2 regions of the Lelliottia sp. CFBP8978 genome follow, and region 1 is predicted to be linked to the other one. Evidence: predicted binding sites of a transcription regulator. Region 1 holds the regulator's gene; the other holds the start of a gene.
The links. The regulator PurR, encoded in region 1, represses purine synthesis genes. The targets are predictions, from matches to a motif close to CANGCAAACGTTTGCNTG.
Positions count from the first base shown of each region.

Region 2: the regulator PurR is predicted to act here: its motif matches at 2,642-2,659, upstream of purM (phosphoribosylformylglycinamidine cyclo-ligase).

Region 1 covers NZ_CM188253.1:1,924,821-1,929,033, forward strand. The annotation lists gene punC (purine nucleoside transporter PunC) at 1-932, opposite strand, end outside; gene punR (DNA-binding transcriptional activator PunR) at 1,047-1,958, shown strand; gene purR (HTH-type transcriptional repressor PurR) at 1,974-2,999, opposite strand; gene cydH (cytochrome bd-I oxidase subunit CydH) at 3,296-3,385, shown strand; gene SOM82_RS09050 (MFS transporter) at 3,548-4,213, shown strand, end outside.
Region 2 covers NZ_CM188253.1:3,111,293-3,115,505, forward strand. The annotation lists gene uraA (uracil permease) at 1-117, opposite strand, end outside; gene upp (uracil phosphoribosyltransferase) at 205-831, opposite strand; gene SOM82_RS14670 (6-phospho-beta-glucosidase) at 1,014-2,444, opposite strand; gene purM (phosphoribosylformylglycinamidine cyclo-ligase) at 2,721-3,758, shown strand; gene purN (phosphoribosylglycinamide formyltransferase) at 3,755-4,213, shown strand, end outside.

The DNA.
Region 1 (4,213 bases):
TTAGCCACGGCCATCACACAGAACGGGATCAGGATTTCGACCAACGACGCGCCGGGTATAAACCCGACAGCCCATGTGCCGATCACGCTGGCGGCATACAGAACCAGAAGCCAGGGGAGCATCTGGTGACCCTGCCATTTTTGCAGCGCCGCGCGGCAACCATACCCGCCCACCAGGAAAGCAATCGTCTGTGGGACGTAGCTCAGACCAATCACTGCCGGGCTGTAACCCATCTCATGCAGAATGAATGGCGACCCGGTGAGCCAGGCAAAAAAACTGGCAGAACAGGCGGCGTAAATCAGCACATTGCCGCGATAAGCGCGCGAACGCAGAAGCGACAGGAAGGTTACCCGGCTTTCATTATTCTCAGCGGTTTTGGCCGGCGCAGGTTTCAGCGTCAAGGCCGGCAACATTAAGGCCAGCGTAATGATGAACAACGTAGCAAAGATGGCCTGCCAGTCAAAATGCACCAGGATCCAGCTGCCGAGCAGCGGTGCCAGCGCCGGAGAAAGACCCACCAGCGGCATAATGGTGGCAAAAATACGGTTTACCCGTGAGGCCGGATAATAATCCGTGACCAGCGCCTGCCAGGTGACGGCGGCGGCACACACGCCAAAGGCCTGAACAAAACGCAGGACCAGCAGCCAGGTGGCATCGCGCACCCACAGCATCCCGAGGCAACCGGCCGCGAAAATAGCCAGGCCGATCAGTAACACAGGCTTGCGGCCATAGCGGTCAGAAAGTGGTCCCCAGAGCAGCTGGGCGAAGGCAAAGCCGGCCAGAAACACGCTCAGGCTGGCGCTGATGGCTGCAGCAGGCGTCTGGAGATCGGCCTGCATCGCGGCGAACGCGGGCAGATACATATCGGTGGCCAAAAAGCCCAGCACGCTTAAGCCGCCGAGCCAGACCAAAAATCCTTTGTTGGGTTGCATTGTTATATTTTCCTAAGAAGGCAGGTACACACTGGCGCAAAGTGTAGGGAGTGCAATCTGCCTTGTGAAACGCTAATATTTGGCGGTTGCATTCAAAAATTTTGCAGGCAAAAAATGTGGTCTGAATATTCCCTGGAAGTGGTAGATGCGGTCGCTCGCAATGGCAGCTTTAGCGGTGCGGCGCAAGAGCTGCATCGCGTTCCTTCTGCTATCAGCTATACGGTGCGTCAGCTGGAAGAGTGGCTGGCGGTTCCGCTGTTTGAGCGTCGTCACCGCGACGTGGTTCTAACGCCAGCAGGCGCGTGGTTTTTGAAAGAAGGGCGCTCTGTTATCAAAAAAATGATGATCACGCGAGAACAGTGCCAGCAGATTGCCAATGGCTGGCGCGGGCATCTGTCTATTGCGGTTGATAATATCGTTAAACCCGAACGCACCCGGCAGATGATCGTCGACTTCTATCGCCATTTCTCGGACGTAGAACTTCGCGTCTCGCAGGAGGTATTTAATGGCGTGTGGGATGCGCTGTCGGATGGCAGGGTAGAGATGGCGATCGGGGCGACGCAGGCGATCCCGGTGGGTGGGCGCTATGCGTTTCGGGATATGGGCTCATTGAGCTGGACCTGCGTTGTCGCCCGCCATCATCCGCTGGCGGCAATGGACGGCCCGCTGAGCGATGATACGTTGCGCAACTGGCCTTCACTGGTGCTGGAGGATACCTCCCGCTCGCTGCCTAAACGCATTACCTGGCTACTGGATAACCAGCGACGCGTGGTTGCGCCAGACTGGGAGTCCTCGGCAACTTGTCTCTCCGCCGGGCTGTGCGTGGGGATGGTGCCGGTTCACTTCGCTCGCCCTCGCATCGATCGCGGCGAGTGGGTGGCGTTGACGCTGGAAAATCCCTTCCCGGATGCGGCATGCTGTCTGACCTGGCAACAAAACGATATGTCGCCTGCGCTGGCGTGGCTGCTGGATTATCTGGGGGACAGTGAAACGCTGAACAAAGAGTGGCTGAAGGAGCCGGAGTAACCGGCTCCCCTCAGATTAACGGCGATAGTCGCGGAACGGACCATCTGCAACTGAACGGCGTTCGATCAGACGCGGGTGTACTTCAATCGACTGTGATTCTTCACGTTTGCTGACGATGCGGTCCATCAGCATATTAAAGGCTGTTTCACCCAGCGAGTCTTTCGGCTGGTGAATGGTTGTCAGCGCCGGGGTGAAGTAGCGGGCGTTGCGCACGTTATCGTACCCGATCACGGAAATGTCCTGCGGCACGCGCAAACCGAGCTCATCGGCTGCGCAAAGAGCCCCCATCGCCATAATATCACCACCGATAAAGACCGCGGTTGGACGGTGCGACTGGGAGACGATCTGCTGCATCGCGCGATAGCCGGATTCCGGCTCGAAGTCGCCCTGTACAATCCAGTTTTCTGGCACGGTGATCAGCGCTTCTTCCATCGCTTTCATAAAACCAGCAAGACGCCCAGCGCCGGTATTGCGCTCAAGCGGACCCGGGATCACGCCGATTTCACGATGACCGCGCTCAATCAGATAGCGGCCCGCCATGTAGCCGCCTTCAAAGGCGTTGTCGTTGACGGAATCAGTAAAATCAGCGCGGGTATCACCCCAGTCCATCACCACCATCGGAATGTGGCGGTACTCCTCCAGCATGGAAAGTACTGACTCCGGGTATTCAGAACACATCACCAGCAGGCCGTCGACGCGTTTCTGCGCCATCATCGACAGATACGCGCGTTGTTTTTCCTGGCTGTTCCAGGCATTGCCCAGAATCAGGGTATAGCCTTTCTGGAAACAGTTTTTCTCGACCGCTTCGATGATCTCGGCAAAATAGGCCGCTTCGCTACTGGTGGCCAGCAGGCCGATAGATTTGGTGTGGTTGACTTTCAGGCTACGCGCAACGGCACTGGGGGAGTAGTGCAGTTCCTTGATCGCCGCCCACACCGCGTTGCGCGTTTCTTCCGCAACGAAACGGGTTTTGTTAATTACATGTGATACGGTTGTAGTGGAAACGTTTGCGCGTTTCGCCACATCTTTGATTGTTGCCATTACATGTCACTCCAGACCATATCTTAAACTCCTGAAATACTTAAAGGTAAACGTTTGCCTTCTCTCACCCTTATCTCGCAATGTAAATTGCGATACGCCGGGAAAACGACTCAGAACGTCAGGAGGGGGTCAGTGGCCGGTACGCTTATAAATTTAGCGTGGAATTTTGTCTCATCTTGATGAAAAGGGGAAGAGCAAAAACGGTTATCAGCCTAAATCCAGGAAGATTTTTGGGGTAAACTGTGTAAAAATGAGCAAGCTCACTATTCGTGGGGAGATTAAAAGGAGAAAAATTGATGAGTACCGATCTTAAGTTTTCGCTGACGACAACTATTATTGTTCTGGCTCTGATTGTCGCTGCGGGTCTGACCGCTGCACTGCACTGATTTAAACGGGGGAGAGACTCTCCCTCGTTCTCCTCTCTGATTGTTACCCTTATTGCAAAAATCTTTTGCTGATTTGTTAACTTCTCATTTTTTGTGATTGATGTCATGCTTTTGACTTCTTAGTTCTGTGTCGCGTAATGACACGGCATCCGGAGTTGAACAATGAAAATCAATTTTCCTCTGCTGGCCCTGGCGATTGGCGCTTTTGGGATTGGCACCACCGAGTTTTCCCCAATGGGGCTGTTGCCGGTTATTGCCAGAGGGGTAGACGTCTCTATTCCGGCGGCGGGTATGCTGATCAGCGCCTACGCCATTGGCGTGATGATTGGTGCGCCTCTGATGACGCTGCTGCTGTCTCATCGCGCACGCCGCAATGCCCTTATTTTCCTGATGGCGATTTTTACGCTGGGCAACGTGCTCTCGGCGATGGCTCCTGATTACACCACGCTGCTGCTGTCACGCATTCTGACCAGCCTGAACCACGGCGCGTTCTTTGGCCTCGGCTCGGTGGTGGCTGCAAGCGTGGTGCCAAAACACAAACAGGCCAGCGCGGTTGCCACCATGTTTATGGGGCTGACCATTGCCAATATTGGCGGTGTTCCGGCGGCGACCTGGCTGGGCGAGGTCATTGGCTGGCGGATGTCGTTCCTCGCTACGGCGCTGTTAGGTGTCGTTGCGATGGTGGCATTGTTCTTCTCGCTGCCAAAAGGAGAAGCGGGCGAGCGGCCTGATGTCCGTAAAGAGTTGTCGGTGCTGGTTCGTCCGCAGGTGCTGTCGGCTCTGCTCACGACGGTATTAGGCGCAGGCGCAATGTTCACGCTCTATACC
Region 2 (4,213 bases), 1.2 Mb from region 1:
AAACAGGATTGGCACCAGCACGGTTGCGCCAAACATGGCGAACAGATGCTGCAAACTAAGCGGGATTGTCTGCAAAAGTGGCGGTCTTTCACTCACCCCGATAGTACGGCGCGTCATAGTGTTTTCCTCTAAGTATTGTGAGTTGTTTGCGTTTTATTCAAAAAAAAGCCGACTATCAAAGTCGGCTTCTTTTTCGTTATTCGATTATTTCGTACCAAAAATCTTATCGCCGGCATCACCCAGCCCCGGGATAATGTACCCGTGTTCGTTCAGCCCCTGGTCGACAGAAGCGGTGTACAGCTCGACGTCCGGGTGCGCTTTTTCCAGCGCCGCGATACCTTCAGGAGCCGCAACCAGAACCAGCACTTTAATGCTGCTACAGCCCGCATTTTTCAGCAGATCGATGGTGGCAATCATTGAACCACCGGTCGCCAGCATAGGGTCAACAACCAGCGCCATGCGCTCGTCAATGTTGGACACCAGTTTCTGGAAATATGGGACCGGCTCCAGCGTTTCTTCATTACGGTAGATACCGACAACGCTGATACGTGCGCTCGGGACGTGCTCCAGCACGCCTTCCATCATGCCCAGACCTGCGCGCAGGATTGGCACAACGGTAATTTTCTTCCCTTTGATCTGCTCAACCTGTACCGGGCCGTTCCAGCCCTCGATGGTCACTTTTTCCGTTTCCAGATCGGAGGTTGCTTCATAGGTCAGTAAGCTTCCAACTTCAGAGGCCAGTTCGCGAAAACGCTTCGTGCTGATGTCATGCTCACGCATCAGGCCCAGCTTGTGTTTAACGAGTGGGTGTTTCACTTCCACAATCTTCATTTTCATTCTCCTCTGAGGTGGCTACCGCAAAAAAAATCGCCGGATTATACCGCTTTTTTAAGAGTTCGCCATACCCAACTTGCTTGACTACGATCAAGCAAAGTGGTTAATGCGCCGTTAATCAGTATAAATCGAGATAAAAAAAGCCCCGCATTGCGAGGCTTATTAAGCTGTTACGTGAATTACAGCGACTCGCCGTTGCTGGCGATGACTTTCTGATACCAGTCGAACGACTTTTTCTTACTGCGATTGAGCGTTCCGTGACCTTCGTTATCTTTATCGACAAAGATAAAGCCGTAGCGTTTTTTCATCTCACCCGTTCCCGCCGAAACCAGATCGATACAGCCCCACGGCGTGTAGCCCATTAAATCGACACCGTCCTCGACCACCGCTTTTTTCATCTCGCTAATGTGGGCCGCAAGATAATCAATACGATACTGGTCATTCACCGTGCCATCGCTCTCCTGCACATCGATCGCCCCAAAACCATTTTCTACGATAAACAGCGGCAGCTGATAGTGATCCCAGAACCAGTTAAGGGAGTAGCGCAGCCCCACCGGGTCAATCTGCCAGCCCCAGTCAGATTTCTGAACATACGGGTTGGAGACCAGACTTTTGCTCTCATCGTAATCAAGCTGTGGGTTATCCGGCGTCGCTTTGGTGGCGAACGACATGTAATAGCTGAAGCCAATATAGTCTACACAGCCCTGCTTCAGCGCCGCGAGATCCTCTGCGGTGATATCCAGCTCAAAACCACGACGCTCAAAATAGTTGAGCAGATGCTGCGGATATTTGCCGCGCACATGCACGTCAGTGAACCAGTAGCGGCGGTGCATAGCGCTCATCGCCATCATCACGTCGTCCGGCGCACAGCTCAGCGGATAGATCGGACACATCGCGATCATGCAGCCAATTTGCAGTGACGGATTGATCTCACGTCCCGCTTTCACCGCCAGCGCACTGGCCACCAGCTCATAATGGGCCGCCTGGAACATCACCGGCTCACGATCTTCGCCCGGCTCGTACTTCAGGCCGGAGTTGGTAAACGGTGCGAAATCTTCGTGGAAGTTAGCCTGGTTGTTGATCTCATTGAAGGTCATCCAGTACTTCACTTTATGCTGGTAACGCTCAAACGCCACCGTCGCGAAACGCACAAACAGGTCGATCAGCTTGCGGTTGCGCCAGCCGCCATACTCGGTGACCAGATGGAAAGGCATCTCAAAGTGCGACAGGGTGATCACAGGCTCGATACCGTGCTTCAGGCACTCGTCGAATACGTCGTCGTAGAACTGTAAACCCGCTTCATTTGGCTCCAGCTCATCACCTTTCGGGAAAAGACGCGTCCAGGCAATTGAGGTACGGAAGCATTTAAAGCCCAGCTCGGCAAAAAGTTTGATGTCTTCTTTGTAGCGATGGTAAAAGTCGATGGCTTCATGGTTAGGATAATTTTTACCCGGCAGCACGCCGTTTGTGATTTCACGCGGTACGCCATGCGCGCCCGCCGTCATCACATCCGCCACACTGACGCCCTTACCGCCCTCTTTCCAGCCACCTTCCAGCTGATGCGCCGCGACCGCGCCGCCCCACAGAAAACCTTTTTTGAATCCAGACATGCCCTTTCCCTCATTCTGCGTGATTTTCTGCAAAAAACATTACAGAAACCGGTTTCAGTGGAATGATGTGCAAAGGCTAAAGGCGTTGCAAGCAGATTACCGAAACCGGTTTCATTTTCGTGAACGGTATCAAGTTTGTCTGCGGATGCGGTTTAAACGTGCAAATTTTCAGCGCCTTTTTGCGCAAGAAGAATAGGCTCGCAAACGTTTGCCTGGACTGTTAGAATTGCGCCGATTTTTCTTACTATGCAATGCAATCGCGTGGGGACTTAAGCCGTGACCAACAAAACTTCTCTCAGCTATAAAGATGCCGGTGTTGATATTGACGCAGGTAATGCGCTGGTTGACCGAATCAAAGGTGTGGTGAAAAAGACCCGCCGCCCTGAAGTGATGGGTGGTCTGGGTGGATTTGGCGCGCTGTGCGCACTGCCGCAAAAATATCGCGAACCTGTTCTGGTTTCTGGCACAGATGGCGTGGGAACAAAACTGCGTCTGGCGATGGATCTGAAACGTCACGACACCATCGGTATCGACCTGGTGGCCATGTGTGTGAACGACCTCGTGGTGCAGGGTGCTGAACCCCTCTTCTTCCTCGATTATTACGCTACCGGCAAACTGGACGTGGAGACGGCATCCAGCGTCATCACCGGTATCGCGGAAGGCTGCCTGCAGTCCGGCTGTGCGCTGGTGGGCGGCGAGACGGCAGAAATGCCGGGGATGTATCACGGTGAAGATTACGACGTCGCCGGCTTCTGCGTCGGTGTGGTAGAAAAATCAGAAATTATCGACGGCAGCAAAGTGACGGATGGCGATGTCCTGATTGCACTGGGCTCCAGCGGTCCGCACTCCAACGGCTATTCCCTGGTGCGTAAGATCCTCGAAGTGAGCGGTTGCAACCCGGAAACGACAGATCTCGAGGGCAAACCGCTGGCCGATCACCTGTTGGCCCCCACCCGCATCTACGTGAAAAATATTCTTGAGCTGATTGAGAACGTTGACGTACATGCCATTGCGCACCTGACCGGCGGCGGTTTCTGGGAAAACATCCCGCGCGTACTGCCAGATAATACTCAGGCGGTGATCGACGAGTCATCCTGGCAGTGGCCAGCCGTATTCAACTGGCTGCAAACGGCAGGCAACGTCAGTCAGCACGAAATGTATCGCACCTTCAACTGCGGCGTCGGCATGCTCATCGCCCTGCCAGCCAGCGAAGCAGATAAAGCCATTGAGCTGATGAAGGCGAAAGGTGAAAACGCGTGGAAAATCGGTATCATCAAAGCTTCTGATTCCGAACAGCGCGTGGTCATTGAATGAAAAATATTGTGGTGCTCATTTCCGGCAACGGAAGCAATTTGCAGGCCATTATCAATGCCTGCAAACAGAAACAGATCAATGGCACCATACGCGCAGTATTCAGCAACAAGGCCGACGCGTTCGGCCTTGAGCGTGCGCGGGAGGCTCATATTCCGGCGCACACGCTGGAGGCCTCTCAGTTTGCCAGTCGCGAAGCGTTTGATCGGGAGCTGGTGCAGGAAATCGATGCCTATGCGCCGGATGTCGTGGTGCTGGCCGGCTATATGCGCATTCTCAGCCCGGCGTTTGTTTCCCACTATTCTGGTCGTCTGCTGAACATCCATCCGTCCCTTCTGCCAAAATATCCCGGTCTGCACACTCACCGTCAGGTGCTGGAAAATGGCGATGAGGAGCATGGGACCTCTGTGCATTTCGTCACCGATGAACTGGATGGCGGGCCTGTCATTCTGCAAGCC